4 regions of the Fictibacillus sp. NRS-1165 genome follow, and region 2 is predicted to be linked to each of the others. Evidence: riboswitches for the same ligand, from Rfam matches in the RefSeq annotation. Region 2 holds a riboswitch; each other region holds the start of a gene.
The links. A riboswitch is a leader RNA that binds a small molecule or an ion and turns the genes downstream of it on or off. The one in region 2 is predicted to bind S-adenosylmethionine.

Region 1 (7,714 bases), on a different contig from region 2:
GAGTGAACAATCGAACCCGATGCTTCAAGGGCTCTTTCAAAAACTCGCAGACAAAACGGATGCTCTGTTCAGCCTTTTAATCCATCCCGACCTTCTTAAACTGCCTGGCAGCATTAAAAATACGGTGATTCACTCCATACAGACTGCCTGGAGCAATTCATTCACCACCGTCTTTTTAACGGGCTTGATTTTTATTGGCGCGGGTATATTGGTCGCTTTATCTGTCGGTGGCGGGAGAATCAGCCGCCAGCGGCCAGAACAATCTGCACCGGCTGATAAGTCGATGGTTGTTGAAAAACCAGCTGTTGAATAAACCATTAAATAAAGACATGAGAAATTTACCTCATGTCTTTATTGTTTCTCTCATAAAATTCGCGAACAGGTTTCCCCACTTATCAAACTCGGTCAAAAACCCATCGTGGCCAAACATTGTATTTACCTCTTGAAAACGTGCCTCTTTATTTCCTGATTGGACCAAAAGAATAAACTCCTGCATCGAATCAACCGGGTAAAGCAGATCCCCGGAAAACCCAACACATAGCATAGGTACATTATAATTTTGTGAAGCGGCAGCTACTCCACCTCTTCCCCTGCCAATATCATGAGTATCCATCGCTTTTAATAAAGTGAGATAACAGTTCGCATCAAATCGGTCGGCTAATTTATCCGCCTGATAATGAAGATACGATTCCACCGAAAACACAGCTTCCTCCTGTATGGTTTCCCAATTTCCGGTTTGTTTCCTCTGAAAACGGTGGTCGAATAAACGTCCTGAACGGTAGGTGAGCATACCGATCATGCGGGCAATGCCGAGCCCTTTTCTTGGCCCGCAATCAGGGCTGTATCTCCCGTTATTCCATAAAGGATCACTTATGATGGCCGATCTGCCGGCCGCGTTAAAACCAATCGCATAATCACTTAGTGTCGGTGTCACGGCAATGGGAATTAAGCGCTCCATATAATCTGGATACAGCAAGCCCCACTCCAGTACCTGCATGCCTCCTAGCGATCCGCCGATTACAGCCTCCAATCGTCTGATCCCGAGAACATCTAAAAGTTTTTTTTGCGCATGCACCATATCTCTAATCGTGATGACAGGGAAATCCGGTCCGTACGGCACACCTGTGTCGGGATTGATGGAAAGTGCTCCGGTTGAGCCATCGCAGCCACCGAGCACATTTGTAGTAATCACCTGGTATCGGCCCAAATCAATATATTCCCCGCTTCCTAATAACCCTGTCCACCATCCTTCTCCTATCTCGCTGTCTAATGTATAGTGATTGCCTGTCAGTGCATGGCATACGAAGATCGCAGGCGCGTCCGCTGCACCAATCCGCTGGTAGGCGATATGTACATCGTTCAGCACCTTACCCGATTCTAATGTTAGTTCTCCTATTGCTGCTGTATGATTGACAGCAGGCAGCTTTGTATTTTCCAACAGATATCCCCCCAATTTATATAACAAAAAAGCACCTCTCTAAAAGATTCAGAGAGGTGCAATCATCCGTTTGGGCGTGACCTTCTCTTATCTGTCAAAGCTTTTTGCCTTGCAGGATTTGGCACCTGTTCAGAATAAATCTAAAGGTTGCCGGGTATCATCGGGCCAGTCCCTCCACCACTCTTGATAAGAGTTAATTATGAATTTTTCAAATAATAAATACTTTAATATGTTCCAAATTACCGTACTCTCCCACGTTTGTCAAATAAAATTTAAGGGAAAGAATTTATAAAGCATACGAAAAAGAGGGGGTTTATATGCCATATTATGAGAAAATTCTTGTAGGTGTAGATGGATCGGAATCTTCAGAAGTAGCTTTTTACAGAGCGATTGAAATAACAAAGGAATATCATGCCCAGCTTTTGATTGTCCATATCTCTGAGGAGCGGATTCCTGCGGCTCCCATGGATTCAGGTACTGTGGATATTGAAAAGGGATCTGGCAAAAACCATGGTGGAACCCTACTCGAAGATTATGAACAAAAGGCCAGAAAACTTGGATTAAAACATGTGAAGACTTTATCCAATTACGGGTCTCCCAAAACCGAAATCCTGTCATTTGCTTCGATGCATGACGCTGATTTAATTGTCTGCGGTGCAACAGGCTTAAACGCGATGGAGCGCATTTTTATTGGAAGCGTGTCACAATACATTACGAGGCATGCGACTTGTGATGTACTGATTGCCCGGAACAGCCATAAGATTGAGGTGTCGGGTCTTAGCATTAAAAGTACGAGTAAATTGTAAAACAGCCTCAATCTCTGCTGATGACAGGGATGAGGCTGTTTTTCATTATTTGCTGAATGTGTGGTTTCCGATCACTTTATTCACTGGTTTAGTGTCGAGCCAGCGGCTTACCGCTGTTGTTTTATTATAGAAGAAAAGCGAGCCATTTGTATTGTCATATCCCGCCAGTGCTTTTTCCACCGCCTTCTCAGATTGTGAAGAAGGCTTTTTCAGGTTGTTTTCAAATACCGGCTGAAACTGCCCTTTATCAAAAATGACGCCTTGAATCGAATCCGGAAAGCTGTCAGCCTCTACTCTGTTTAAAACAACAGCGGCGACTGCTGTTTTGCCTTCGAAACTTTCACCCATCGCTTCGGATTCAACGAGGGAAGCCAGCAGTCTTTTATCTGCGGAAGACGCTTTTGCCCGCTCCTGGCTAACCCCTTTAACAGCCGGTATATTTAATTGCTGACCAGGGCGGATGATATTTCCTTCCAGGTTATTGTCCCTTTTAATATCCTCGTAGGAAACGTCATAAGACTGTCCAAGCTTCCATAACGTATCCCCTTCTTTAACCGTATGTGCGCTTGCAGATGTTCCTCCCGCGATCGAAAGCGCAATGGCTGTTATCCCTGTAATTAAACCGATCTTTTTATACATAAAATTTTGTACCTCCTTGAATCGTTTCGTTTCGTCAAAAGCCTATGGACGATTCCTGTACACCCATTTTTTGCGGACTTGCTCAGCCCCTAAGGGTTATGTTTCGGATTTTTCATTTATTTTGTGACCATCCAATATACTGGTTATAGATCAATGACACCAGGAGGATGATAACGTGCCGTTCCTTAAAAGAATCGAAAAAATATTTTCTCCGCTCGTTTTTCCCTCTTCAGACGATTTGCTGGAGGCGATCCAAAAACTACAGGCGGCTGAAACTGACGCCGCTCCTTTTGTGATGAATCCAGAAAATAAACCTTATGGCAGGAAATTAATTTTTAAGAGCGACCATGTAGAAATTCTGGTCATGGCCTGGTCTCAGACCTTGGATTGCTCACCGCATGACCACGGGCGGTCGTTTGGGTGGGTACAAGTTATATCTGGATCCTCAAACCACACGCTGTATAAATTGCAGCCAGGGGGATTGCCCGTGGCGGTAAAAAAGGAGATTGAAAAAAAGGGCTCACTTTTGAATGTGGGAAGAGGCATGATCCATAAGATGGGTACTTATGAAAAGAAACCATTGATCACCTTGCATGTCTACTCTCCCCCCATTTCAGGTATGAAAGTATTTGACCTTGAAAAATGTGCAGCTTGCATTGTCTCCGAAGATTGTGGCGCATGGTGGCCGGATGAACAACGACAGCTGCTGAAGACGATTCTTCTTCCGCCACAGCATGCCAAGCCATAATTTTATTTTCGCAAATCCAGTGATTTAATAGGTTTTTCTATAATTTCTTACAACCTGTCCTATTTATCATCACTCATTCTCACTTTCTTAAGAGATTATTGCCTATAACGGACGATGTTCCATCAAAGGGTTGAAACCTCTTCTTAACATGTTAAGATAGGACCTTAAGTGAACTTAACACAGCAATAAGGAGAGGTTGCATGTTAAAAACAAAAAAAGTGCTTTTTATTGGAGCAGGTTCCATGGCCGAGGCGATTGCTGCCGGAATGGTCAATCAGGAAAAATTACCGCCCAGCAACATTGTGATGACAAACAAACAAAATGATCAGCGACGAATTGAACTAATGAAAAATTATAAAGTGGTTGCTCTTCCTTACAGTGAAGTCCAAGTACAAGAAGCAGATCTCATCATCTTGGCCATGAAGCCGAAAGACGCCGAAACAGCGCTCATTGAACTGAAACCGAAGGTAAAGGCTAATCAAATTGTAATGTCTGTTCTCGCTGGAATTTCGACGGGTTTCATGGAAGAAATTCTTCCTGAGGGACAGCCGGTCATCAGGATTATGCCGAACACCTCAAGTACCATTGGAGAATCCATCACAGCGATAACCGGCGGACAATCCGTTTCAATGGAACATATTGAACTGGCAAAAGAGTTATTTTCTGCGATCGGCCGTGTAAAAGTGATCGATGAAGAACAGATGGATGTGTTTACAGGAATAGCGGGCAGCGGTCCGGCTTACATTTACTATGTGTTGGAGCATATTGAAAAAACAGCCCAAGCTGAAGGATTCGATGAGGACCTTGCGAGGGAGATAGCAGCCCAAACGGTTTTCGGTGCCAGTAAAATGGTGTTGGATACTCAGGCTTCCCCTGAATCACTGAGGAAAAAAGTAACGTCGCCAAATGGTACGACCGCAGCAGGATTAAAAGCACTAAAAGAAAACAAAGCAGGCCAGGCTTTTGCCGAGGCCATTTTAAGTGCAAAAGAAAGATCGGCTGCCATCCGAAAAGAGTATGAAAAAGTGTCTGTATGATAAAAAAACATCGCCTTAAACGGGCGATGTTTTTTAAAATGCAACATAAGGTATAACAGCCATTTGTGTCTGTCATACTGATAAAAAGGCTGTTTGGGAGGAACATGGACGAATGGTAAAACAACGTGCAGGATATCATGCATGTATATTAGCCATAACGGCTTCTGTATTGATTTGGTCGGCCATCCGGCCAACCGGTCCGTATACTTGGATTCTTGAAGTGGCACCAGCCGTTCTACCGATTTTTAACCTCATATTTACTTATAAATATTTTCAGTTTACCACTCTTTCCTACTTCATTTTTTCTACTGCATTTTTTCTTTCGTGTTGATCTTGATGTTTATTGGCGGCCAGTATACGTACGATGATGTTCCCCTCTTTGAACTCGAGTCAGGACACCTTTAATCTGAAACGAAATCGATCGATTCGGACATTTCTTTAAGGGAGGCACGGTAATACACTTAAGAGAAGTTTTATTAAGACAGTGGGCCTTCCTCGCCGTTTCTGGCTTGTAATTCTCAGTATAAGTATCATCCTTTCCCTGGCGGCTGCATATGAGATCATCGAATGGATGGCTGCCATTATTGCCGGCCGTACTACCAAAGATTGTCTAGGAACCCAAGGGGATATCTGGGACTCCCAATGGGACATGTCACTGTCCTTTGCCGGCTCGCTTATTGCCTATGGATTGCTGTTCCGCTTTCATGATCACCAGCTGGAAAGATTACGATAAATATTTCTTTAAAATCCGATCCACGGGGGGACCGTATGCTTCTCCAAATAAATTTAAATGAACGAGCAGATAAAATAATTGATAAAGTCCTTTACGGTCCTGATACTCTTGATCCAGTGGCTGAAAATGAGTATAGGCTTGATAGAAATCACTTGAGAAACCGCCAAACAGCTCTGTGAAAGCCAAATCCATCTCATGATGGCCGTAAAGAACTGCCGGATCAATGAGAACAGGTTCTCCGTTCTTTCCGGTGATCCAGTTTCCTCCCCAGAGGTCTCCATGCAGCAGAGAAGCTCTCGGGTATTCAGGAATAACCTTTTCCATCCTCTCCATGAGTTTATACAGCTTTTGTTTTCGTGCCGTATGCATTCCTGTTTCTGCTGTTTCTCGTTCAACCTGCGGCAATATCCGTTTCTTTAAGAAATAAACGGTCCATGACGAAAAAATGCCATTTAGCTGGGGGAGGCTTCCGATGAAATTGTCTTGCTCTAAACCATACTTTTTGGGTACAGGGAAGCTATGAAGTGCGGCTAGTTTTTCTCCTAACATCCTTTCAGTGTCTTTCGTTTTCTCACCTTGAATCCACTCTGCCAGTAAATAGCCCGCTTCCCCTTCAGTCCTTCTGTCTTTATAAGCAAAAACTTCCGGAACATTGATGGTTTGAGTGTTCTTAATCTCATCCAGACCAGCAGCTTCACATTCGAAGAAACGTGCAGGTGCTTGATGATTCACTTTTAAAAGATACGTCTGTTTCTTTGTTTGAACAGCATAAACCTTATTGATGCTGCCACCGGTTATTCTTCTGATGTAAAAAGAATCTGCCGGATCATAAAGCTGGTTCAGATGTTCTTTCATTTTTTTCAACAACTCTGTCTCTTGATCACTATTCATAATTTCCTTCACCTGCTTCATATAGTTTGGAGACGTGATGTATCGTTTCTTTCGCACTTTTCTATACGGGAGGGATAATTCCCCATGCTTGATTTAGGTAAGATTAAAATGGAGCTGGAACGCCGCAGTCATGAACTTTTGTCCTGCCAGCAGGCGGATGGATCGTTTCGATTTTGTTTTGAAAACCCAGTTACAACAGATGCGTACCTGCTTGTCCTTTTGATCATTTGGAAATGGAGGGATGAGCCTTTAAAGCGAAACCTGGTAAATCGCATTCTCTCAAAACAGGGAACGGATGGAACATGGAGAGTATACCCTGATGAGAAAGAAGGCAATCTTTCAGTTACTATTGAAGCTTATGTAGCGCTTTGTTATTCAAAGTCTGTTAATATGGAAGATCCGCTTATGACAAAGGCAAGAGAATATATAAGCGCAAAAGGTGGATTCAAAAAGGCCAATCTTTTAACACGCGCCTTTTTGTCTGTTAACGGAATCGTTCCGTGGCCCCGTATTCCTTTTGATCCGGGGATTCTGTTGGATCCACCAATCCTTTCACCCATCAAATTCTACGATATGAGCAGCTATGCAAGAGCACATTTTGTACCGATCATTGCAGCCATGCGAAATGATTTTTACGTAAGCCATCCTTGTAACCAGTATCTCAGTCCTTTATCAGGTAACCGGGAATCCGGCCCATTTTGGCCAGAGTTCGAAAATGATACGGTTAGCCGGCTTTTCAGCAATTTAGAAGCGACCTCTTCTTCCCTTCCTGCAAAAATGGAAAGATACATGCTGAACAGAATTGAAAAAGACGGTACTCTTCTCAGTTATGCGAGCAGCACGTTTTTTATGGTTTATGGATTGCTTTCCTTAGGCTATTCTAAAAATTCTCCAGCGCTTATAAAGGCGATTGAAGGAATCATTTCGCTTCTATGTTCTAATGGAACTCATCTTTTCGTCCAAAATTCTCCTTCGGCCATATGGGACACCTCATTAATACTATATTCTTTGTTAGAAGCTGGTGTTTCTCGCGAAAATCGCCAAATTCAACAGGGTATTCGATTTCTTCTCAATCATCAGCAGTCTAAAAAGGGCGATTGGACGGTTCATTGCGGACATACCGCTCCTGGGGGCTGGGGATTCTCTGAAAGCAACACACTCCATCCCGATACGGACGATACCCAAGCTGCTTTGCGATCTATTTCCACACATGTACGCATCTCTCCTACTTCCCTTCAGTCCTGGAACAAAGGAATCACTTGGCTGCTGGCCATGCAAAATGATGACGGAGGCTGGCCTGCATTTGAAAAAAATACGAACAAGGAATGGTTAGGATTGATCCCTGTAAAAAATGCAGCTGATGCATTAATCGATCCTTCTAATGCAGATATCACGGGAAGAGTCCTTGAATTTCTCGGCAGT
Region 2 (7,714 bases):
TCAACGCTTTTCTCAGGAGCCCCTTTTCCCGGCCTTCGAGCATTTTCATCTCCCATGGTATATTCCAGGCATATTCAACGATTCGATGGTCAGCAAACGGCACCCTGACTTCCAGGCTCGCCCCCATGCTCATCCGGTCCTTACGATCGAGCAATGTCGTCATAAACCAGATCATGTTTAAGTAAAAAATCTCACGCCGCTTTGCTTCCATTCCTGATTCTCCATCAAGTCTTGGCATTTCAGCAAGCGATTCATGGTAACGTTGTTTTACATAGGATGATAGATTAAGTTTGTTCTTCCAATGATCATGCAATAGATCTTCCCGTTCCTCTGTTGAACTCATCCATGGGAAAAGAGGGCGGTTCATGACTTCAGGTTTATGAAACCATGGATAACCGCCAAAGACTTCATCTGCACATTCACCTGAAAGGGCTACAGTAGACTGCTCTTTAATCAGCCGGCAGAACCATATTAATGAAGAGTCTACATCTGCCATCCCCGGGAGGTCTCTTACTGTGACGGCTTCCCTTAGGTGATTAACGAGCAGCTCTGTATCGATCACACAGCTGTGATGGACCGAGCCAGTCGCCTCCACCATTTTTTGTATATAAGGGCCGTCGGCATTCGGCTGAAAGTCACTCGCTTGAAAATATTTATCGTTATCTACATAATCAATACTAAACGTATGGAGCGGTCCTCTCTTCTCTGTTTTAAAGTGTTCAGCCGCGATTGCTGAGATTACGCTTGAATCCAGTCCTCCCGATAAAAAAGTACAAACCGGCACATCAGCCACAAGCTGCCGCTGAACGGCATCGACAACAAGCCCTCTTACATTGGCTACTGTTTCATCAAGCGTATGAGAATGGCGTTCACTTTTAATGTTCCAATACCGCCACAGTGTTTTGCCGTTCCTATCAAACGTTAACGCATGGCCCGGCCTAAGTTCACTGATACCTTTAAACACGCCATGGCCTGGTGTTCTGGATGGCCCCAGCCCCAAAACCTCTTGAAGCCCTTCTCTCTCCAGTTCCGCTTTTATATCCGGATGGGCCAGTATTGCCTTTAATTCTGAGCCGAATAGAAGACGCCCTCCCGCTATAGAGTAAAAGAGGGGTTTAACTCCAAGCCGGTCCCGTGCTAAAAACACCTTTTCCTTTTTCGAATCCCAGATTGCAAAAGCAAAGATTCCATTAATGTGATCGATGCAGCTCTCGCCCCATTCCAAGTAGGAAACAAGCAGCACTTCTGTGTCTGAATGCCCTTCAAAGCGGTATCCTTTTTTCAGCAGTTCTTTTCTTAAGTCCTCCGTGTTGTATAGCTCCCCGTTATAACATAAGGTACATGCCGCGTTCCCGGCACCTCTTGTCATCGGCTGTGTGCCGCCCTCAAGATCCACGACTGCCAGCCTTGCGTGGCCGAAGCCGGCATGTGTCCGGCTCCATACGTTTAAAGCATCCGGACCGCGCTTCGATAAGGTTGCTGCCATTTTAATTAGTGTTTTATTCTCTTGTGAAACGTCGTGCTCCCAGTCTACCCACCCTGTTATCCCGCACACAGTCATCATCCTTTCCTTTACGGATGCTGTTTCATCCTTCCATAAGTGCCCAATACTTACTTTATGCAGGTAAGTAATAATGGTTCACGGTATAGGATAGGGAACAATGCACAATTGAAAAGCTAGCAAGCTAGCATGTATAATGAGATATATTCTAATGATCGCAGGTGAAGATATGCCTCAATCCAAAGCTTTTCGTTTCGGTTATGCTATTCTGCTTGTCTTTTTAATCATTTTGGCAGGAACAAAAATAAGTTTTGTGTTCCGTCCCTTTGTCGTGCTTGTTCAAACTTTGTTTTTCCCTTTTTTGCTTGCCGGTGTTCTCTATTATCTGTTCAGGCCGATCGTTACTTTTCTTCATGCAAGAAAAGTACCGAAAACATTGTCCATACTGCTGATTTATTTAGCAGCCATCGGACTGTTCGTTCTCTTGTTTTACTCCATCGGCCCTGTTCTTCAGCATCAGGTTAACAGCCTGATCAAGAATACACCGTTTCTTATTGATGCGATCCGTACAAAAGTGGCTGAACTGCAAAACAATGAATGGATCAGCCGTTTTCAGGAAAACAGCCAGTTCAGTATGAATGACCTCTCTGATAAGATTACGAAATACCTTTCAAAGAGTGCAGCTACAATCGGCACGAGCGTCACCAATTTTATTAGTGTAATCACAAGTATTATTATGGTTTTCGTTACGGTCCCTTTTATCTTGTACTACATGCTGAAGGAGGGAGAAAAAGCTCCTCGTATGGTGCTCCGTCTCCTGCAGCCGGCACAGAGAAAAAACGGCATTAAAATCCTTGCTGATATGGATATGGCATTAAGTTCATATATTCAAGGGCAGATTCTTGTCAGTGTATGTGTAGGAATTCTTCTCTATATCGGCTATCTGATCATAGGGATTGACTATTCCCTTCTGCTTACTGTGATTGCGATGTTTACGAATGTAATCCCTTTTCTCGGACCGATCATTGGTGTAATCCCCGCATTGATTGTTGCCGTGATTGATTCTCCATTTATGATTGTAAAAGTATTGATCGTTATGGTGATCGCTCAGCAGATCGAAGGCAACATCATTTCCCCTCAGGTGATGGGAAAGAAGCTGGATATTCACCCTCTTACCATCATATCGATCCTTCTCGTTGCAGGAAGCCTTGGTGGATTGCTTGGATTGATACTCGCTGTTCCCGTTTATGCCGTGCTCAAGGTCATCGTTCTTCACACCTACAGCCTCATTAAGCTGCGCAGAGAGCAGTCGGGCGAACAGCAGCCAGAAGAAGATAAGATTATTTCATAAACAAATGACGTGCTGGTTCAGCACGTCATTTGTTTTGTTTTGCGGTTCTCCTGTATTTAAAAAAACTGCAGCATGGGAACATCCCTTGCTGCAGTTTGCTACCATTATTTAACTTGAGCTTCCTGTTTCTCGTAGATCGGCACCCAGCCTTCTTTTGATTTAAAGATACGTACGGCTACAACTTTGCGATCATTCATGAGCGTAAAGTAATGGCGATAATTTTCGGGAACAGAGATAAGATCCCCCGGCTCAAGCTCTACGTCAAAAAATCTGCCCTCTGGCCCTTCAATGGCAAAGATCCCATGCCCGCTTACAATGAACCGTACTTCGTCATCCGAGTGGTGGTGTTCAGCCAAAAAGTTTTTCAAAAGTTCATCAAGATTGGGTGTCTCCGGTGACAGCGCAATGATGTCTTCGGTGACGTATCCTCTTCTTTCTGATAGATCATCAATCTCTTTTCTGAAGACCTGGATAATTTCATCTTTCTCTTCATCACTTAGAGAGTAGTTTTCTTTCAGGTGAGAAGGAAGTTTTTCAATGTCCCACTTTTCGTAAATGACTCCCTGGCTTTCAAGGTATTGGCTGACCTTCTCAAGCTCTTCATATCTTTCATTGTTGTCATGAAAACGTAATTGTGCCATTTGGAATCCCCCTATGCTTAATCAATTTTTATAGAAGTGATGGTTGCCCATCGTGAAGCTTCTGCAGCGATTTCAATTTAATATGATAGGAAAATAGAAACTCTAATGCTTCCAGGTGTTTTTTCGCTTCAAATCCCGACCTTCCCCACACGGTGATGCCGTGGTTCCTGATAAGGACCGCTCTTGTATCAGGACCGATCACTGTTCCAAAGCATTCCGCCAAAGTTTTAAGATCGGCATAGTTCTCAATAATGGGAACCGTAATGGCACCGTCTTCTTCCCAAATGTTAAAGGCTTTTATCAGTTCCTGCCCCCTGAAGGTAATTTGACCTTCGTCTCCATACAGTTCTGAAATCACATTATTGTCTACTGTATGAACATGAAGACAGCAGCCCGCATCGGTCAGCTGGTAAACTTTTGCATGAAGACCGGTTTCTGCTGAGGCACGGAGATGCGTTGGATCAACCGCTATCCCTTCTGCATCTACCAAAAGAAAATCCTCATTCGTTCTTCTGCGTTTATCCTTGCCGCTTGCGGTAACTAAAAAATTCAACGGTTCATTGCTCACTTTTATGGACAAGTTTCCACTTGTTCCAGGAAACCAGTCCCTAAGCGCCAATTCATCCTTAATATCAGCCAGTTCTGTCCACAGTGCTTCAAGCGTACTCAAATTGTCACTTCCTTTTCCTCGAGAAACTCTATGATTTCATAAAAAGTAGAGAAGGGAATAAAGGGAATATGGTGTTGTTTACATTTCTCGATCAAATAATCCCTCGCAAACACTTTGTCCGCAATCTTGGCAGCTTGAAGATCTGTGATTGAATCCCCAACTACAATTTTTTCGTAGGTAGAGGAATCAAAGCCTCTCAGTATAGTAGGCTTACAGCAGCCGCAATCATTATTGCAGCCTGAATCACACGAGTGCGGCCAAAGGATCTGTATTTTCTCCCCTTGAAAACTGCTTCCGTTGCAATAAATCTGCTCTTTGTTAATGATTCCGTTGAGCATAGGGTATACGAAAAAATCAATGCCTCCGCTGACAATATATAAGGGAATGTTATTTTCCTTCGTATAAGCAACAAAGTCTTTAAATCCTTCACGCAGTTTTGCTGTAGAGAGAACATAGTCCGCGATCTCATTTTTCTTATTCGAAGGAATAAGGGAAAAGAGTTTACCCACTCCTTCGCGAATGGAGATCTCCTGTTTAAGAATTTGATCTTTTGTATATTCCCAGCCCCTAGGAGCAAAATTTTTCATAATATCGATGATGTTATCTTTTTCTGTGATGGTACCATCAAAATCACAAAATATTATTTTCCTCTTGCTCATGCTTTTACCAGCCTGCCCCATAGGTCCAGCGCCTGCTTTAACGGTTTGCTTTCCTGGCTGATCTGCTCAAGCGATTTGTTCAGAAGCAACCCATTGATGGCATCACGGAAAGCTCTTCCGCCTTCCACTGCTCCGCCAGGATGCCCGTGCACCCCGCCTCCAGCGTTAATGATGCATTCAACTCCAAAATCCTGCAATAAAAGAGGTGTTAAACCCGGATGAATTCCGGCTGAAGGGACAGGAAATGCGCCTTTCAGGTGAGGTTCTTTCTCTGTCAGCTCACCTGCAATGCCGATTGCATCTTCTTTGCGAAGAGCAACACTGCCATATGGTGAAGGGAACAAGACAAGATCCGCACCCGCTAGTCGGAGCAGTTTGCCGAGAAGCAGCCGGTTGGAGATCCCATAAAATTCTGATGGAGTAATCGCCCCAGATACAGCAGGATGAGCCATGATCGGAAGGCTGATGTCAGGATCTTCAGCCAGGCTTTGCAAAACATCAAGCCCGTAGGCGAATACGTTAAAGAGCAATGCACTTGCCCCAAGCTCCACCGCTTTTTTCGCCTTATCTTTCAGGTCATACGTTCGGCCAGTCAGATTTACGGCATAAAGTGTTTTATGTCCTGTCACTTGTTCTGTCTCCATTAATACCGCTTTAGCTGCTTTAATTCTTTCTTCAAAAGGGGTCAAGGGATTATCAAAAAGAATTTCATCATCCTTGACAAGATCTACTCCACCCAGTGCCTGTTCTCTTAACTGGTTCTTAAAATATTGGAGATCTCTCCCGATGACCCCCTTGAAAATACTCATAAGAAGAGGTCTTTCAAATACACCAAGCTGATTACGGACCCCTTCAATTCCAAAAGCCGGTCCGGGAAAAGCTGAAGCGAGCTGCCCGGAAAAATCCAGGTCGATCAGCTTTACTTCTCCATCCAGTGACAGTTTTCCAAAAACGGTAGTCAATATTGCGGGTAAGTCTGGTGTGAAGTTAGCCGCAGGATAGGCAATTTTAAGAAGCGCCTGTTTTCTGGGAGCGCCAAAATATTGATTGACCCTTTCATCCTCGGGCAATTCCGTAATTTCCACTACGTGTCCTTTATGGTTTCGCAGCTGCTCCTTTTGCAATTCTGGCAGATCCGTCCAAGAACCTACGGTTAATCCCAGTGCAATGCCTTCCGCTTTTTTCTCAAAGTTGCCTTTTGGATCATGAACCAGATAGGTTGCTGTTATTGTCGCCATGCTGAAATCCCTCCGAAAGCATAGATTTATTCCAATAAAAAACCTCTTCCCGAGGGAAGAGGCATAATATACACAAAGATACCGCTTCCTCTCATCTGCCAGCTGACGCTGCAAGAATTAGCACCGTTTTTATCCTAAAGGATAAGCCGGTTGCCGGGTTTCATCGGGCCAGTCCCTCCACCTGCTCTTGATAAGAGAAAATACAATTGTTTGAAAGTTAGAATTACTTGTGATTATGACAGGTAACAAAAAATCTGTCAATCTCTTAAAAAAGGAATCTCTCAAAATAATTTAAGCTTTGCGATCCTGTCCACAGCTTCTTTTAACCTGTTCTCATCCGTTAAGAGCCCTGCACGCACATAGCCATCGCCTTCTTTTCCAAAGCCGATTCCTGGTGCAACAACGACATGCGCATGCTCGAGAAGATAATCTGCAAAACTTTCAGATGTAAATCCTGAAGGTACAGGCAGCCAACAAAAGAAAGATCCTTTAGGGGCAGTCACATCCCAGCCAATCTTCTTCAATCCTGAAATAAACACATCGCGCCGATTCTCGTACATATCGACCAGGTGCTCAACGCAATCCTGCGGCCCTAGGAGTGCTTTTGCTGCAGCGTTCTGTACAGCCGGAAAAAGGCTGACATAGAAGTGATCCTGAAGGAGATTAATGCTTTCAATCACACTTTCGTTCCCGATGGCAAAACCAACTCTCCAGCCAGCCATGTTATAAGTCTTGCTCATCGTATAAATTTCAATCCCCTGTTCTTTTGCCCCAGGAACCTGAAGAAAACTCACCGGTCTATCACCGTCAAATGCAATCGCTCCATAGGCAAAGTCATGGACAACAAGGATATCATGCTGTTGTGCAAATGCCAATGTTTCTTCAAAGAAAGGAATGGTTGCCACCCCGGCCGTTGGGTTATTAGGATAGTTCAAGAACATAAGCTTTGCCCGTTCTGCATCCTCTTTAGACACTTCAGAGTAATCCGGCAGGAAATCATTTTCTGCTCTTAGAGGCATCATGCACATCTCAGCTTCCGCCATGGCAAGTCCAGACCAGTAATCGGGGTAACCAGGGTCTGGAACAAGGGCCAAGTCACCTTTATTTAAAATGCATTGGGAGATTTCCACCAAGCCTGCCTTTCCCCCGAATAAGACAGCTACTTCTTTTAAAGGATCAAGGCCAACGCCAAACTCTCTTTTGTAATATTGAGCAACCGCTTCTTTTAAAAAATCATAACCTCTAAAGGGAGAATACTTATGATATTGCGTATTAAGGGCAGCCTCTTGCAAAGCAGCCACGATATGCGGAGGCGTTGGCTGGTCGGGGTTCCCCTGGCCAAGGTTGATGATATCATGCCCCTGAGCAGCTACAGCGGTTACCTTCCCAACCAGCTTTGCAAAAAATTGTTCAGGCAGACGAGTTAAAGCCTCTGCTTGCTGGAATTGTTTCACAGTTACACATCCTGTCTTTCGTAATTTTCTTGAAATTCTAATGAATTATGTTATACGCTTATTAAAAATCTGTCAAAACTTTTTAATGGAGGATCTTATGAAACTTACTGTTGCAGCGATACAAATGGATATTGAGCTTGGCAAACCCAAGGAAAATATAAAGAGGGCATCGAAAAGAATCGAGCAAGCGGCAGAGAACA
Region 3 (7,714 bases), on a different contig from region 2:
GTTCCCTGTTGATCTGCAGCTATCTGGCCATAGCCATGGCGGCCAAATCCGCTTGCCCCTGTTCGGTCCCATCGTCACTTCTAAAATGGGCAGAAAATATCATAGCGGGCTTTATCAAGCAGAAAACAAATTTCTCTACACAAACAGAGGAATGGGGACGACTCACCTCCCCTTCCGTTTCTTCTGCCGTCCCGAAATCACATCGATCACATTAAAATAAGACGGCAGCAGCCGTCTTATTTTTATCTTTACCCTTCCTTTTGAGGGGGAAGGTGGGTAACATACGTCCCTGCGATCAAATCATGAATGCCCCTTTTGTCTTTTCGTATACCGACCATAAAGGCACTGACAATCAATGCAATGCCTAGCGTGAGCCCGTAAATAAGGCCCCCGATCAACACCCTCATGACCATCGCCCCAAACCCAAGCTTGCTGCCATCTGCCTTTACAATCCGAATGCCACAGATTCTTTTGCCAATCACATAACCACTCCAGAAGATTGGCAGCAAAAGCGCATAAAGAAAACTCACAACATTCGTAAACCAATCGCCACCCGGATCTTCTGATATAAAGTCTCCAGTAAATAAAAATCCGATGAACGCTAAAATAATACCGATAATAAGTCCATCCAGTATACAGGCTCCTAGCCTGATCCAAAAACCAGCCGGCTGCTGCACTTCCATCATCCATCCCCCCACAACGAATTTATAAATCATCTTACAAATATTACTAATGGACAAAAAAAAGAACAGCCCAAAGGCTGTCCTCATTGAAATAATTTATTTGTTTACCGGTACAACGGCACCTTTATATTTCTGATTGATAAAGTCTTTGATCTCTTTAGAATGGAGCACTTCAACGAGCGTTTTTACTGTTTTAGCGTTTTTGTCACCTTTACGTACAGCAATAATATTTACAAATGGTGAATCGGCGCTTTCAATGGCAATTGAATCCTTTTGAGGGTTCAACCCAGCGTCGATCGCATAGTTCGTATTGATCAGGACAGCGTCTCCCTCTCCCTTTTGATACGCTTTTGGAAGAAGGCCCGCCTCTATGTCTGCTTTAAATTTTAAATGCTTAGGATTTTTTGCAATATCCTTGATTTTGGAATTGTAGCCTTTACTTGCTTTCAGTTTGATCAGGCCTTCGTGTTCAAGAAGGGTTAACATACGTCCATGATCTGCAACAGAGTTACTCATGATGATGGTTGCGCCATCTGGAAGCTCTTTTAATGATTTGTACTTTTTAGAATAAACGCCGATTGGTTCGAGATGGATACCACCGGCATTTTCAAACTTATAATTTTTGTTTTCCTTCATTTGAGATTTCAAATATGGAACGTGCTGGAAGTAGTTAGCATCAATCTCATTGTTCGCAAGCGCTTTGTTAGGCAGTACATAATCCTGGAACGTTTTGATTTCAAGATCAATTCCTTTTTTCTTCATTAAAGGCTTGGCCGCTTCAAGAATTTCAGCATGAGGGACATTGGATGCTCCCACAACGATTTTATCGTCAGCAAGTTTCTTCTCTTTTCCTCCGTTTGCCCCACAGGCAGCAAGTGCTGCTGTCAGTGCAAGCATAAGGACGATTGCGATAATTTTTTTCATGTTGCTCCTCCTGGTTGTGTAATATAGACCTTAACGTTTATCAATGGTACGAGTTACATTATCCCCAATCAACTGGATGATAAATACAATGATTAGGATGATCACAGTAGCGACAAACGTTACATCATTTTGCGTACGCTGGAATCCTTCAAGGAATGCCAGATTTCCGAGCCCTCCCGCTCCAACTACTCCCGCCATTGCTGTATAGCCGACAAGCGCGATGGACGTGACCGTAATACCGGAAATCAGTGCGGGGAGACTTTCAGGAATCAAAACTTTAAAAATGATTTGACTGTTGCTGGAACCCATCGATTTTGCCGCTTCGATGACTCCCTTATCAACCTCCCGAAGTGCAATCTCGACCATCCTGGCGTAAAACGGTGCAGCGCCGATGATCAAAGCAGGAAGTGCCGCATTCGCTCCAAGCATAGATCCTACTAAGAAAAGGGTTAGCGGAATCAATAAAATGATGAGAATGATAAACGGTATGGATCGAAAGATGTTTACGATTGCTGCAATGACAAAGTTAAAAAACTTGTTCTCCCATAGGTTCCCTTTACCCGTTAAAAATAATGCCAACCCTAAGAAAAGACCGATAATAAAAGTGGCGAGGACAGCGATTGCTGTCATGTATAGCGTTTCTCCGGTAGAGGCCCACATTTGCGCCCAATCCACGTTCGGAAAAAGATTATTCATATGAGATCACCTCCACTTCTACTTTCTGCCCATTCATATAGGTTACCGCTTCATCGACCTCTTGATCGGCACCTTCCAGTTGAATGAACAAGGTTCCATACGGTCCGTTCTGCGTTTGGGATACCTTGCCCTGAAGGATATTCACATGAACATCAAATTTTCGGATCACCTCAGTGATAACAGGCTGCTCCGCACTTCCGCCAACAAAAGTAAGCTGAACAATCTTGCTTTGCGGCTTTTCAGAGGCCAGCTGTTTGATCATATCCGTTGTTTCTTCCGGCTCCGTTATTTGCTTGACAAAATCTTTCGTAATGAACTCTTTCGGATGTCTGAAAACATCGAGAACCGGACCCTGTTCCACAATCCTGCCATCTTCCATAACCGCTACACGATGACAGATTTTTCGGATCACATGCATCTCATGTGTAATAAGAACGATGGTCAAATCCAGTTTTTGATTAATCTCAACCAATAGGTTAAGGATGCTGTCCGTTGTTTTCGGGTCCAAAGCCGAAGTCGCCTCATCACACAGAAGAACTTTAGGATTGTTCGCCAAAGCACGAGCGATCCCCACTCTTTGCTTTTGTCCTCCACTCAATTGGGACGGATACGATTCACCACGCCCTTCGAGTCCGACAAGCTTAATCAGTTCATCGACTCGTTTTTGGCGCTCCTCTTTTGGTACACCTGCAATCTCCAGTGGAAAAGCAATATTTTCCTTTACCGTTCTGGACCAAAGTAAATTGAAGTGCTGAAAGATCATGCTGATTTCCTGACGAGCTTTCCGCAGCTCCCTGTTACTGAGCTGGGAAAGATTTTTTCCGGCTACAGTAACATCTCCGCTCGTCGGTCTTTCCAGCATGTTGAGCATACGGATCAACGTACTTTTCCCTGCCCCGCTGTATCCAATAATCCCGAAAATTTCTCCTTGTTCTATGGAAAGGTCAACATGGTCAACCGCGTTTACCGCTCCGTCTTTCGTCTGGAAAATCTTTTTAACTGCGTCTAATGTTATCAAGAGACTGTATCCCTCACTTTCTTAAAATAAAGAATGCCCTTCTGCAGGTCATGAGCAGAAGGGCATAATCATTTATATATGCACCGTCACTCATCTCCCAAAGCAGGCTGCTTTGCAGGATTTGGCACCTTTTTAAGCAGGTAATGCTTAACGGTTGCCGGGTTTCACAGGGCCAGTCCCTCCACCACTCGCGATAAGAACGAATTTTGTTAATCGCTATTTAGTTCGCTTTTCTTTACACGTTTCGAATTTTAACATTACCCATTGGGGAGTGTCAATCCATTGTTCATAAATTTTAGATAGAAAGACCCGTTTCTTTTGACTTAGGAATTCTTTTTGCATAAAAAGAGGAGAGATTCCAGTTTCAGCTGTTCTCTGTACGTACCCGAAAAGGTCACTTTCTTTTGCTTGATTAAATCGCTAAGCCGATAATGGCCGTCAAGCATCTCTTGAAGTTCACCCCGGCTGCCCGATATCATCAATGTTTTTTTAGAACCGCTGCTTTTACTTGTAAAGGAAAAATATATACATTCTGCTTCAGCCTTTACATGAGGAATTCCCATTCCAATGAGCGGCTGAAGAAAGGCTGTATTTTGAACCCTTTCCTGCCATTGAATCCAATCCATAAACATCCCCCTCTTAAAAAACATCTATAGGTAAATGTTCTGGAGGAGGAGGATGTCTTCCTTGAATTTTCCTTCGACAGATTACATACGCCCTGTCGATTATTAGCTTGCTTTTTCATGTACTTTTAATTTTTTTGGTTTTGCTTTTTTCCAGGCCTTTTTTTCATGGTGCCTGTACGGGGTTGCCTTTGGTGTTTCTTCATTATTGCCCCATTTCTTATCGTGGTTCTCATGTTTTATCTTTTCAGAAGCATCAGGGTGTTTTGGAACAGTTTTCATCTTGGTATTTTTTCCGTGCCGCGTGTAATCTGCTGGCTGTTTATGATTAGGTTTTGGTTTCTGTATAGTCTTTGAGGAATGACGCTTAACCGCTTTTGAACCTTTCCCCTGTTCCATTTTTCGGACCTTCTGATTTTCCGATCCAGTAACTCGGTTATTTTCTGCCTGTCGGTCTTCCGGTCTGGATACAATCTCCTTAGATGAGGTGCCCTGCAAAGAGCTTGTCTTAATGGTTATCGTTTCAATAGTTCTTGGGTGTCTTATCATTTTTTCTGAGATTTTCTTTTTATGGTTTATTTCTTTTTTCGGAAGCTTGCGATCAGGTTCGATCTTTTCCTTTAGTTCGGTATATGACATGTTCTTCACTTGATGAAGAGATATATTCTTATCTTTTCTTTTCGCATCCAGGTACATCATATATTTACCGGAAGATACCCCGTTCTTTTGGGCGACTTTCCGTTTTTCCGTGTTAATACTTTTTACCATGATAGCCGCTTTCGTATTAAAGACCGCGGCATTTCGTTTTATGGATGAAACCGCTTCATCCAATGAAGATGAAAGTTTATCATTTTCGGCGTCCACAATCGTGGTACCAATCATTACATCCGGGTTTTCTGTTAAATATCCCTTGCTTTCATAGGCATTCAGCAAAGATGAGGCGAACTGGGAGAGGCTTACGTTTTTTTTGTGATTTAATGATTGGAGAATTTTTTTGCCTTCCGCATTGTAGGCTTTAACTTTTATGACTTGCAAATCATGGTTAACTCCCGTTTCAAGACTCGGATTTACATCAAAACTCACATAAGCCGCAACAGTATTGTCGTTGCGGCCCAGTGGATAGACTCCTGAAAATAAAACATATATAAGCAATGCTCCTATAGTAAGTGAAAGAGAAGGAAAGAGCAATCGTCGTACCCTGCTTTTTGTAAACCTTGAAATACTGTATTCCATACCTACCACCGGATGTTCTCCGCGTGGTACTCTTACGGTAATGAAACAGCCATCTTTCGTTAATAAAACGGCTTTTCCTTTCTTTACTTCCATTAAAACACCATTTTTCATCCCACATATCCCTCCTGCTAGGCGAAGGATCTGCTTCGTATCATAACCATCATGGGATTTATTGCTTTTTTGCTTTACGAATTAAGACGTACGTTCCCCACGAATAATTACAACCGTTTAACTTCCCCTTATTTAAGGCTGAATATAAGACTTTAACGCTTTAAAGTCCCCTAGATATATTAGCGATACCGCTATTATATATTTTCGATTTCTCTCTATTGTTTTACGACTGCAGGAAACCATACTTAATAAATCTTTTATAGGAAGTTGTTTTTTCTCCAATAAAAATTCAGCCATTTCTTGGTTTTCTACTAACAAACGAGCGATTTCTTTTGCATTTTCCCTTGCATCAACGTGCTTCGGGCAGTGTTTGCTCAACACTTTAAAGTTCAAGCTGAATTCCTTCAGCAGTTTTTGGTATTCTTCGATTTCATAAACGCGGTTTTCTGCCTGGATTTTTTCTTCGTAATGCTCCATGGCAGCTTTCTGTTCTGCATAGCTGTCTTCGAGACGGCCTTCTTCATCCTCTTCATCCGGCTGCAAGTAGATGAGTCGGTTCTGCCTGACTTCTTTTCTTATATAGTCAATCACTCTTCGGCGTATGACCATGTCGGCAAAAGAAAGAAAACGGCTTCCCTGACCTTCTTGATATTGATCAATGGCTTCATTAAACGCGTAGAGACCTACACTAAATTCGTCCATCGTACGATCTATATATTGACTGCATACCTTTGAAGTCACTTTCTTAATGAACGGCTGATAAGCTTCGATCAGCTCGTTTCTTAAGGAATCATTCCCTCTTTGAATTTTTAATACTTTATCTTCAATGTTAATTATTGGTGTATTGTTGCGAATAGCTGGTACAAATGCAGTAGACATAGTTTCACCTCTTAAATCCAGGTTGTTTTGTACTTTTGGACAAAATGAATGATATATTGCCAAAAGTCGACAGGAGCAAACATGTTTCAAGCTCTCCTATACATTTATACCATTGATTCGCAGGTTTGTAGGATACAGTTGTATAACAATGTTACAGGACTCATAACAATTGTAATGTTTTTGTCATGCGCCTGAAAAGGAAAAGTTTTACAGTCTTTACCTATAAATCGTTTGGAAGCGGTGACTTGCTTGCTATCACTGCTGTTTGGAGATGTCGTTTTATTCTGCTGCACCTGAGTCAGTATGTAAAATTTATTACACATTTCCACTTGATTTTACCACATAATCCATCTATTACATCTTAAAAAACCCCCTTAAAAATAAAAAAAGACACAAATCGTGTCTTTTAAAGGTACTTTTTTAAGTTTTTATACAAAAAATCAACTGATTGCATGGCATAAATCTTCTTGACAGCGATCCCCCGATTTAAAAAAAGGAGGCAAGGAACACTTGTGATGCTGTACTTTTCAGCAAGCTCTGGCATTGCATTTAAGTTGCAGGCTCCGATTTTAGGTTCAGCATCTTGTGACTGGCTTATCGCTTCCAATGTAATATCCAGCATCCGCCTTCCCATTTTACATGTGCCGCACAGCGGTGTCTGTATGTATAGAGCAGCCGGCTCCTCTGTTGAACCCTCAATAAAATCACGAATCTCTATGTTTGTTAAATCCTTCATATCCCTCTCCAGTTGCAAATGTTATTAAGCTCTGTTGGTCCCCTGTGTATTTGAATATCCCGGATTCAGTGGATCTTGTCAACTGAACAAAGTCAAGAAATCCTCTATACCTTTCAATGGATAAGACATGCCTTGCATCTAAGAAAGAGGATTTCTCGCCGTCATATAGATCCTTATCCTAAACATTCTTTATTTACTGTGAAACGCGCCCCAAGCAATATATTAGCGAGATACATGAGCGGTGTTTTTGCTACTTCACGGTACATTTTATGAATATAAAGATGCTCTGCATTCGGAAGCTCCCTCTGAAGCATTTTTCTTAATTTTGCTCCTGCCTCATCTGCATCAACCAAAATATATACATCTCTGTTCTCAATTTCAATGGCCAGTTCTTCAAGCCGTGACAGCCCCATCGTTCCATTTGTACAGATGATCTCAACGGGTTCATTAAGGATAGAAATCAGCTTATCTTTGTCTGATTTTCCTTCTACTATAATCACTTTATCCAAGTTGTTATTCATCAATCATCTCTCCTATATCTTCTAAAGAACAAGTATTAAAGCGATTGATATTTTCCCTTACTTACTATAATACCCTTTATTTTATTAGAATCCTCTTTGGAATGTTAATAAATCGACTTACCATTTACCCGCCAGGTCTGAATATCTTACTACAAGAGAGCAAGTTAGTAAGGAAATTCTTACTATCTTCACTTAAAGCCGTTTAATGATTTTAAAAAGGGGATATTGTTTCTCTAAGTTCAGCAGCACAAAGCAAAAGGCTGTTGGCAAATACTATCTAGCATTAAGAG
Region 4 (7,714 bases), on a different contig from region 2:
AGCCATACACGTTGCGAGCCCTTTGCCCCGATGTGATGTGTCATAAACATGGATGCCAATCTCCAGGTCATCTCCACAAGCAAATACACTTATACATGTGCCAATGATTTTGTTGCCATGGAGAGCAGCCCATCCCAGCCCATGTAAAAAGAATGCTTCCTCTGAACTCCAGAATTTACTGATGATCTGTTGAGAATCCAAGAAAAGCAACTGTGGAGTAATTCTCAGCACTCGATAATCTTCAGGCAAGGGATTAAGTCTAAAAGATGAAAATTGCTCTGGGTGAAACTTGAAAGGCACCCGCTCACCGACTTTTAATCCCACAGGAAAAATAGATGGGATCACGTCCTGCCACAGTTCAGAAGGATAGACTTCAAGATTGAAGTCTTGCTCACCAACTTCCAAGGCTTGTGACTTTATAACATCCGCTATAAATGGCTGCAGACAGGAGTTGAATGCATGGTTTGTACAGTCTCCTGCCAGATAAAACATCTCATTAAACGCCCAGACTAATGTGGTGGACGGCGTTTCAACATCATCGACAAAGATCTTTCCGCGGTTTATTCCTGAAATGACTCCCTGTAATACGGGATGATGCTTTTGCTCTTTAAACAGTTTCTTTATATTAGCGTATTGTTCACGAGGCAATTCATAAATCATGACTTGATTGTTCTCCTTTGTTTTAAGAATTTTTCACTTTATTAGTATCAACTCTTAAAACTGAAAGGCGACAAGGCGATTTTGATTCGTTCCGTATCAAATCCCCCCCTTATATTGGTAATTCATGTATACAATCAGTTTAGCATGCTTTCATAAAAAAAGGGCTGAAAAAGGAACCCCCCACTCAAACTCTCGTTTCCTTCAATTTTATTAATTTCATGTTTAATCCTTCAAAAATCAGGAAATATATTCAAGCAAGTATGGTAATAAAATCATAATAAATGGACCCACTACATATAGCGCATAAGACATATTACCCCTTCTTTCGACAACAAGCAGGGATATTGTTCAAAGGGAAGAAAAAGTAGGAAAACAAAGAGGAAAGGAGAATGGTGATGACCAGTGACGTGCTAAAAAAACAGATTCACCAGCATTTCAACACAAAAAAGATAAAGGATGAGCAGCTCGAAACATTGCTGGTACGTTTCATCCTATCCGTTAAGAAAGGGAAATGAGCAAACTGGTGCCAGGCACCGCGTTTACACACATGTGTAATGACGGTGCCTGGCACCAGCTTTTGACTATACAGCGGCCTTCCTGCTCTCTTTAGGATGAACATCGTGCCTGCCGTAGTGTTTTGCTAACACATGGCCATAAACGGAGGCCAGGATCTGCTGAAACAGCATCCCGACAACAACAGGTACTGCAGTTACCGGTGAAAAGTAGGTGAGCGCAATAACAGAACCGGCGCTAATATTACGCATCCCTCCACTGAAAACAAGGGCTATGACCGTTTCTCTTTTCCAACCAAAAAACATACCGGTCAGCCAGCATATTAAGTATCCGCTGGCCGCAATAAACAGAACGAACAAGCCAATCAACAAAAGTTTGCCGTTCACATGGACCAAATAGGGGGTAGCTACCGAAGCATTGATGGCGACCACAACACTCATGCAGATTTTAGAAACAGGCGAAATTCGTTTGCCAAACGTGTTTTTTATCTTTCCTTTTGTCCAATGATTCAGCAGCATGCCGATGACAGACGGAATAACGATCATAATCAGCAAGTCCTTTACCATGGACCATTCATCAATGGAAACGGTCTCTCCAACAAATAGCGCCAGGCTATAAGGAACGACGATCGGTGATAACAGTGTATCAATCAATATAATGGAAAGCGCGAGGGTACTGTTGCCTCTATAGATGGACACCCATATGCTGCTTGTCACGCCGCACGGTATAACCATTGCCAATACAAGTCCGGTGATGGTATGAGTATCAGAGGAAAACGCAATGTGTCCGACTCCCCATGCCCACATCGGCATCACGATATGCAGGATGATAAGTGCTGTCAGTATGGGCAACGGCCGGGAAAGTGTATGGCGGAGATGATTGAAATTAGATGCTAAACTACCTGAAAATGTCATGAATGAAAAGATCCATGGGACTAAAAAAAGCCAGCTCTTCAGTTCGTTCGTAAGCAAAATTCCTAGGATGACACTTGCGGGTGTAATAAATGGCATCCATCTTTCAAGCTGTTGGTTTATTTTTTCTATCACATTTATCCTTCTTCCGGTCTAAGTCTATTACTCTAACAGTTTATTAATTTACAGTATAAAATATTTTAGATTTTGGTGCCAGGCACCAAAATAATAGCACCAAAATAAAAAAATAGCATAGGATGTATACATACCGGTTTGAATGAGTTGTCCCAATTTAGGATTTTCCAATTGACAAACTTTTAAATTTATTTTACATTAAATAAAATTATATACTTCTTATCAAGAGAGGTGGAGGGAATTGACCCTGAGAAACCTCGGCAACAGACTCTTTTAGAGCACTGTGCCAATTTCAACAAGCCGAGTTGCTTGGAAGATAAGAATTGTGTTGATCATTCTTCGGTCTCTTCAACCCCTTCTTATGTTTCAGTGAACATAGGAAGGGGTTCTTTAACATCCTAATTCCAAGTAAATAGATAAGAATAGTTATTTATAAAAACTGAAATTTAAGGAGTTGGTCATATGGAAAAGCATGACTGTATCCACTGGAAAGGAAAAAAGCTGACTGCAACTGTACATTATCCAGATTCCCCCGTAGGCAAAGAGCGATCCAAGCGGCCAGTCGTTGTTATTTGCCATGGGTTTACAAGCAATCGGATCGGAGTAGATCGCTTGTTTGTTAAAACCGCTCAGCACCTTTCAAAAAATCAATTTGTAGTCATTCGGTTTGATTATGCGGGATGCGGAGAAAGCGAAGGAAACTATGGTGAACATTGCTTTAAAGACTTGATTGACCAGACCCATGCTGCTGTCAGCTTTGCCCTGCAGCTGCCTGGCATTGATCCCGATCAAATCACGCTGCTCGGCCATAGCCTTGGAGGCGCGGTCGCCGTACACTCTGCAGACCGCGACGAACGGGTAAAACGGTTGATCCTCTGGTCGGCGGTAGGAAAACCGTTTGAAGATATCGTAAAAATCATTGGACAAGAAGAATACAGCAACTTATTTATTAAAGGGTATGTGGATCACTTGGGTTATTCCCTGACCACAACATTCATGCAGTCGCTTAAAAAGTTTCACCCGTTAGATCAGCTTTCCCGATTTACCGGTGACGTGCTGCTTGTTCATGGTACAGATGACAAAGACATTTCGGCCCATTATTGCAGTGAATTTTTTGAGAAAACACGAAAAAGAGCCTGTGGAAACAGCAACATTCATCTCATTAAAGGAGCTAACCATACGTTTTCTTCCATCCCTCACTTCAATAAGTTGATTGCTGCGACCACCGCCTGGCTCACTAAGAGTTCTTCTCCTTTGAAGGTGCCTGGCACCCTTACTTCTATTTCCTCTTGACAACAGCCATGATCGTTAAGAGGAGGGCAAGCAGTACGGCGATGTAGACCGGTGTGATCCAAATATAATAGACCGATCCTGGATCCTCTTTAATAAAGCCTGTGTTGATACCAATTGTATTCCAATGAAAACGCACGGGATTTTCAGCATTTACCGAAAACCTGTCTAAATACAATGCTTTTTGCGTGACTCGTGCTACTACATAAATCAAGCTGAGCATCAGCAGAATGACCTCAGCTACTAGTTTTGCTCAATCCTTCACATCCTCTATGTATTTGAATTTTGCGCTTTCTGCCTTCCCATCGCAATACTTTCATCCCAGAGTTTTACATTCACCCTGCATACAAAAACCCCTTTTTTTATTTCTTATTCAAAAGAGCCGCTAAACTTAACCATATTGTTCTTCTCCATTCCATATCGTAGTATAATAGCTTTTGTATTTTTAATCGGACCCGCTGCCCATCTTGAACGTTTTAAAACATAAGGGGAGATCAACTTGAAAACAAAATCAAATGGAATTCTAACTGGACTAATCATTCTGCTGCTTACCGCCGTCTTTAGCTCAGGATGTGCCCAATCGCCTAATTCAGCCCAAACAAGCACAAATCCGGGCAACAATGCAGATGATCCTGCGGCCAAACAAGAAAACCCTTCGTCAAATAATGTTAAAACCAATACCGCCACAGGACAAAACGCAGTAAATGGCATCCCGGCTACCGTTACATATGTGATTGACGGCGATACATTGGACGTAAAGCTTAGGAATGGAAAAAAAGAACGTATTCGCATGCTTCTCATCGATTCACCTGAAACAAAACACCCGAGGCTTGGTGTTCAGCCATTCGGACCGGAAAGCTCTAAATTTACGAAATCACAGTTGACCGGCAAAAAAGTCGGTGTGGAGCTGGACGTTTCGGAGCGCGATAAATATGGAAGACTGCTCGCTTACATATGGATCGGCAAGCAAAACTTTAACCAGCTGCTCCTGGAAAAAGGCCTTGCCCGTGTGGCATATGTATACCCGCCGAACACGAAATACGTTGATCAGTTCCGTGCCACACAGAAAAAAGCTCAAAAAGCAGGGATCGGAATATGGTCGATCGAGAACTACGCCCAACAAGACGGATTCCATGCAAAAGCGAAAGACAGCCGAGCAAACGGAACGGTTTCTGGAGGGAGTTCACAAGCAAACAATCAGGGCAATCAAGGAAAAACATCTGAGGAACCAAAAGGCAGCTGCAACATTAAAGGAAACCAATCGGGTATCTACCACATGCCTGGCGGAGAATACTATGACCGGACGAAAGCCGAGGTCATGTTCTGCTCCGAGGCTGAAGCTCAAAAAGCAGGTTATCGAAAATCACAGCGTTAATCAGTGTTAAAAAGGTAAGAGCCGCATCAGCTGTTTACTCCTGATGCGGCTTTTTATTTTCATTTTAGGTTTTTGGTTTCATGCCCATCACAACCGTTGATTCAAGTTCACTGGAGCGGACCACCCTTGACAACAATCCGATTTCAGTAAAAGTTGCTAGAGATAGCGGTGCCTGCCGGTCACTGGTCTCCACCAGAAGATAGCCTCCAGGTGCCAGCCAGTTTGGCGCACCAGCAGCCACCCTCCTCTGGATGTCGAGGCCGTCCTTACCGCCGTCCAGTGCTATTCGGTCCTCGTGGAGACGGGCCTCAGCAGACAGCAACCCGATCGCATCCGTCGGTACGTAGGGAGCATTTGCAACCAGAACATTAACGGAGCCGCGGAGGGTTTCTGGGAGAGGTTCGTATAAGTCACCTTGATATGCATGGCCACCTAAAGCATCAATATTTCGGCGAGCGCACTGAACCGCTTTGGGATCAATGTCTGAAGCGTACAGCTGGATGTCTTCATGGCTGGCTGCAAGTATTGCACCTACAGCACCTGATCCGCAGCAAAGATCAACGGCAATATCTCCCGGCCGTATAATATTTGCTGCTTGGGCAACCAGGAACTCTGTTCGGCGCCGCGGGACAAAAACATCAGGGTCCACTTCGATGCGGAAACCGCATAGCTCTGCCCAGCCAACGATTTGTTCGAGAGGATAACCTGCCATTCGCTCGTTTATCATAGCATCCAGCTGTGCTGGTGTTTCCGCCTCATCCATAAGCAGCCGGGCCTCTTCCTCGGCATAAACACAGCCAGCACTCCTTAGCCTGAAGACAACCGTGGAAAACATGGTATCTTTTGAAAGATCTACATTCACGTGTTTTACCTCTTTAGTTTTATTTTGGTGCCATTATTTTGGTGCCATTATTTTGGTGCTATTATTTTGGTGCTATTATTTTGGTGCCAGGCACCACGATTACACACTTGTGTAATGGCGGTGCCTGGCACGCCAAACGGGCACGCCACTACCTTAAAAGAACGACAGCCCAATCGTGAAGATGACACCCGATACAAGAAGGGTGGTCACGCAGTATCCCATGATGTCCCTGGCACCCAGGCCTGCGATAGCCAGTGCCGGCAGCGCCCAGAACGGCTGCGCCATATTCATCCATGCTTCACCGTAGGCGATCGCCATCGCTGCGATGCCAGGATCGACGCCGAGCTGCTCTGCGGCCGGCATGATGAACGGCCCCTGTACGACCCAGTGCCCTCCGCCGGACGGCACGAAGAAGTTAACAAAACCTGAGCTCAAAAATGCAAAGAACGGGAAGGTGGACGGGTTGGAAACCGAGATAAACGTGTTGGTGATCATACCTCCCAGGCCTGACAGCTCCATCATCCCTTGGATCCCTGCATAGAACGGAAACTGAATTAAAATGCCTGCCGTCCCTTTTGCTGCATTGGCAACCGCGTTCATATAAGACAGCGGTGTGCCGTGCAGAAGAAGGCCTGTCGTAAAGAACAGCAGGTTAACGGTATTAATATCAATCTTAAAACCATTCTCCACTATGTAATAGACGATGTACGAGTAGCCAAGCACAGCGATAGCCAGGCTGAGGATTCTGCTGTTTTCCATCGTCACGGCAAACGTGCGTTTTACTTCAGCCGGGGCGATCGCCGTTGCTGCAGAAGCCTCGTCCTCCGCCAAAATCTTCGGATCAATGCCGATCACATCTCTTCCAGTCGGCATCATTAGCCTTGTCATGATGGGCAGGATGATGAGCAGCGCGAGCGTAATAAACAAGTTATAGCTTGTAAAAATAGTATCCGTGAGCGGGATTAGCCCCGCCGTTTTTTCCATCGGATTTCCCGGAGTTACGGCTACAAGCGGTATAGATCCTGATAGTCCTCCGTGCCAGGTGAGGAATCCGATATACGCACAGGCAATCAGGAAACGATAATCCGAACCCGGAATCCGCTTGGCCACCTCCTTTGCGAACAGAGCACCGACAATGAGTCCGAACCCCCAGTTGATAAAGCAAGCGAGCCCAGAACCGAGCGTAACCAGAATAACGCCTTGAGCTGGCGTTTTCGCAAGGCTGGCTAGCTTAACCATCCATTTTTTAATAAGTGGCGAACTCGCAAGAGCATGCCCTGTCACCAGGACAAGAGCCATCTGCATCGCAAAAGCCAGGAGATTCCAGAAACCCGATCCCCAGAACCCGACCATTTCAATCGGACTGTGATGGGTAAAAATAACGCCTGACAAAAATAGAATGATGGTGAGAATCAAAGCAAAAACAAACGGATCAGGCAAAAACCTTTGTACAAGGGCAGTAAAGAAGTTCGATAGCGCTTTCATTTCTTCCTCCTATTAATATTGAACTTTTTAAAAGTACACTGAATAAGCATTCATCTAAACGATGTAAAAATCCTGTCTGTCTTTTATCCTATTTTGGTGCCAGTCACCGCGATTACACAAGTGTCAAAACGCGGTGCCTGGCACCACAAAAATTCTCCTCCTTCTGTTAAACTAAATGAAAATACATAGATAGGATGGGATAGGATGACGGCTCGAAAACTGCTGATCGCTCAAAATGTGGATTCTTCTTATGTGGAAAAAATACAAGAGGTGATACCGGAATGGACCATCGTCACCGGCAGGGATAAGGAGATCTGGCAAAAGGAAGCACCTGATGCTGAAGTGATCGCCGGATGGAAAAAAGGGATGGAGGAATACACGATTAACAAAGAGGACTCACCTCTAACGTGGATTCAAACATGGAGTGCCGGGGTGAACAGCCTTCCGTTAGAGAAGCTTTCAAGCCACAATGTGCACCTCACC

Region 1: linked by a shared signal. The riboswitch ahead of metX (homoserine O-acetyltransferase MetX) and the one ahead of mtnW (2,3-diketo-5-methylthiopentyl-1-phosphate enolase) in region 2 are both predicted to bind S-adenosylmethionine.
Region 3: linked by a shared signal. The riboswitch ahead of ABHN01_RS14135 (methionine ABC transporter ATP-binding protein) and the one ahead of mtnW (2,3-diketo-5-methylthiopentyl-1-phosphate enolase) in region 2 are both predicted to bind S-adenosylmethionine.
Region 4: linked by a shared signal. The riboswitch ahead of ABHN01_RS04155 (alpha/beta hydrolase) and the one ahead of mtnW (2,3-diketo-5-methylthiopentyl-1-phosphate enolase) in region 2 are both predicted to bind S-adenosylmethionine.

The regions. Positions count from the first base shown of each region.
Region 1 covers NZ_JBDPNU010000026.1:184,387-192,100, forward strand. The annotation lists gene ABHN01_RS13525 (MDR family MFS transporter) at 1-313, shown strand, start outside; gene metX (homoserine O-acetyltransferase MetX) at 344-1,438, opposite strand; SAM riboswitch class I at 1,523-1,631, opposite strand; gene ABHN01_RS13535 (universal stress protein) at 1,756-2,244, shown strand; gene ABHN01_RS13540 (cell wall hydrolase) at 2,290-2,883, opposite strand; gene ABHN01_RS13545 (cysteine dioxygenase) at 3,059-3,631, shown strand; gene proC (pyrroline-5-carboxylate reductase) at 3,832-4,668, shown strand; gene ABHN01_RS13555 (DUF2238 domain-containing protein) at 5,153-5,401, shown strand; gene ABHN01_RS13560 (fructosamine kinase family protein) at 5,393-6,292, opposite strand; gene ABHN01_RS13565 (terpene cyclase/mutase family protein) at 6,377-7,714, shown strand, end outside.
Region 2 covers NZ_JBDPNU010000004.1:131,084-138,797, reverse strand. The annotation lists gene asnB (asparagine synthase (glutamine-hydrolyzing)) at 1-1,564, opposite strand, end outside; gene ABHN01_RS01910 (AI-2E family transporter) at 1,713-2,852, shown strand; gene ABHN01_RS01905 (1,2-dihydroxy-3-keto-5-methylthiopentene dioxygenase) at 2,957-3,493, opposite strand; gene ABHN01_RS01900 (methylthioribulose 1-phosphate dehydratase) at 3,522-4,163, opposite strand; gene ABHN01_RS01895 (2-hydroxy-3-keto-5-methylthiopentenyl-1-phosphate phosphatase) at 4,160-4,822, opposite strand; gene mtnW (2,3-diketo-5-methylthiopentyl-1-phosphate enolase) at 4,819-6,060, opposite strand; SAM riboswitch class I at 6,149-6,257, opposite strand; gene ABHN01_RS01885 (pyridoxal phosphate-dependent aminotransferase) at 6,342-7,514, opposite strand; gene ABHN01_RS01880 (carbon-nitrogen family hydrolase) at 7,612-7,714, shown strand, end outside.
Region 3 covers NZ_JBDPNU010000028.1:29,786-37,499, reverse strand. The annotation lists gene ABHN01_RS14155 (metallophosphoesterase) at 1-220, shown strand, start outside; gene ABHN01_RS14150 (RDD family protein) at 249-683, opposite strand; gene ABHN01_RS14145 (MetQ/NlpA family ABC transporter substrate-binding protein) at 780-1,607, opposite strand; gene ABHN01_RS14140 (methionine ABC transporter permease) at 1,638-2,303, opposite strand; gene ABHN01_RS14135 (methionine ABC transporter ATP-binding protein) at 2,296-3,321, opposite strand; SAM riboswitch class I at 3,409-3,521, opposite strand; gene ABHN01_RS14130 (hypothetical protein) at 3,645-3,947, opposite strand; gene ABHN01_RS14125 (anti-sigma factor domain-containing protein) at 4,050-5,288, opposite strand; gene sigI (RNA polymerase sigma-I factor) at 5,421-6,167, opposite strand; gene ABHN01_RS14115 (thioredoxin family protein) at 6,574-6,903, opposite strand; gene ABHN01_RS14110 (toprim domain-containing protein) at 7,077-7,424, opposite strand.
Region 4 covers NZ_JBDPNU010000012.1:97,760-105,473, reverse strand. The annotation lists gene ABHN01_RS04165 (GNAT family N-acetyltransferase) at 1-660, opposite strand, end outside; gene ABHN01_RS04160 (bile acid:sodium symporter family protein) at 1,242-2,219, opposite strand; SAM riboswitch class I at 2,436-2,542, shown strand; gene ABHN01_RS04155 (alpha/beta hydrolase) at 2,682-3,512, shown strand; gene ABHN01_RS04150 (hypothetical protein) at 3,499-3,732, opposite strand; gene ABHN01_RS04145 (thermonuclease family protein) at 4,009-4,884, shown strand; gene ABHN01_RS04140 (putative protein N(5)-glutamine methyltransferase) at 4,949-5,719, opposite strand; gene ABHN01_RS04135 (TIGR00366 family protein) at 5,900-7,231, opposite strand; gene ABHN01_RS04130 (D-2-hydroxyacid dehydrogenase) at 7,436-7,714, shown strand, end outside.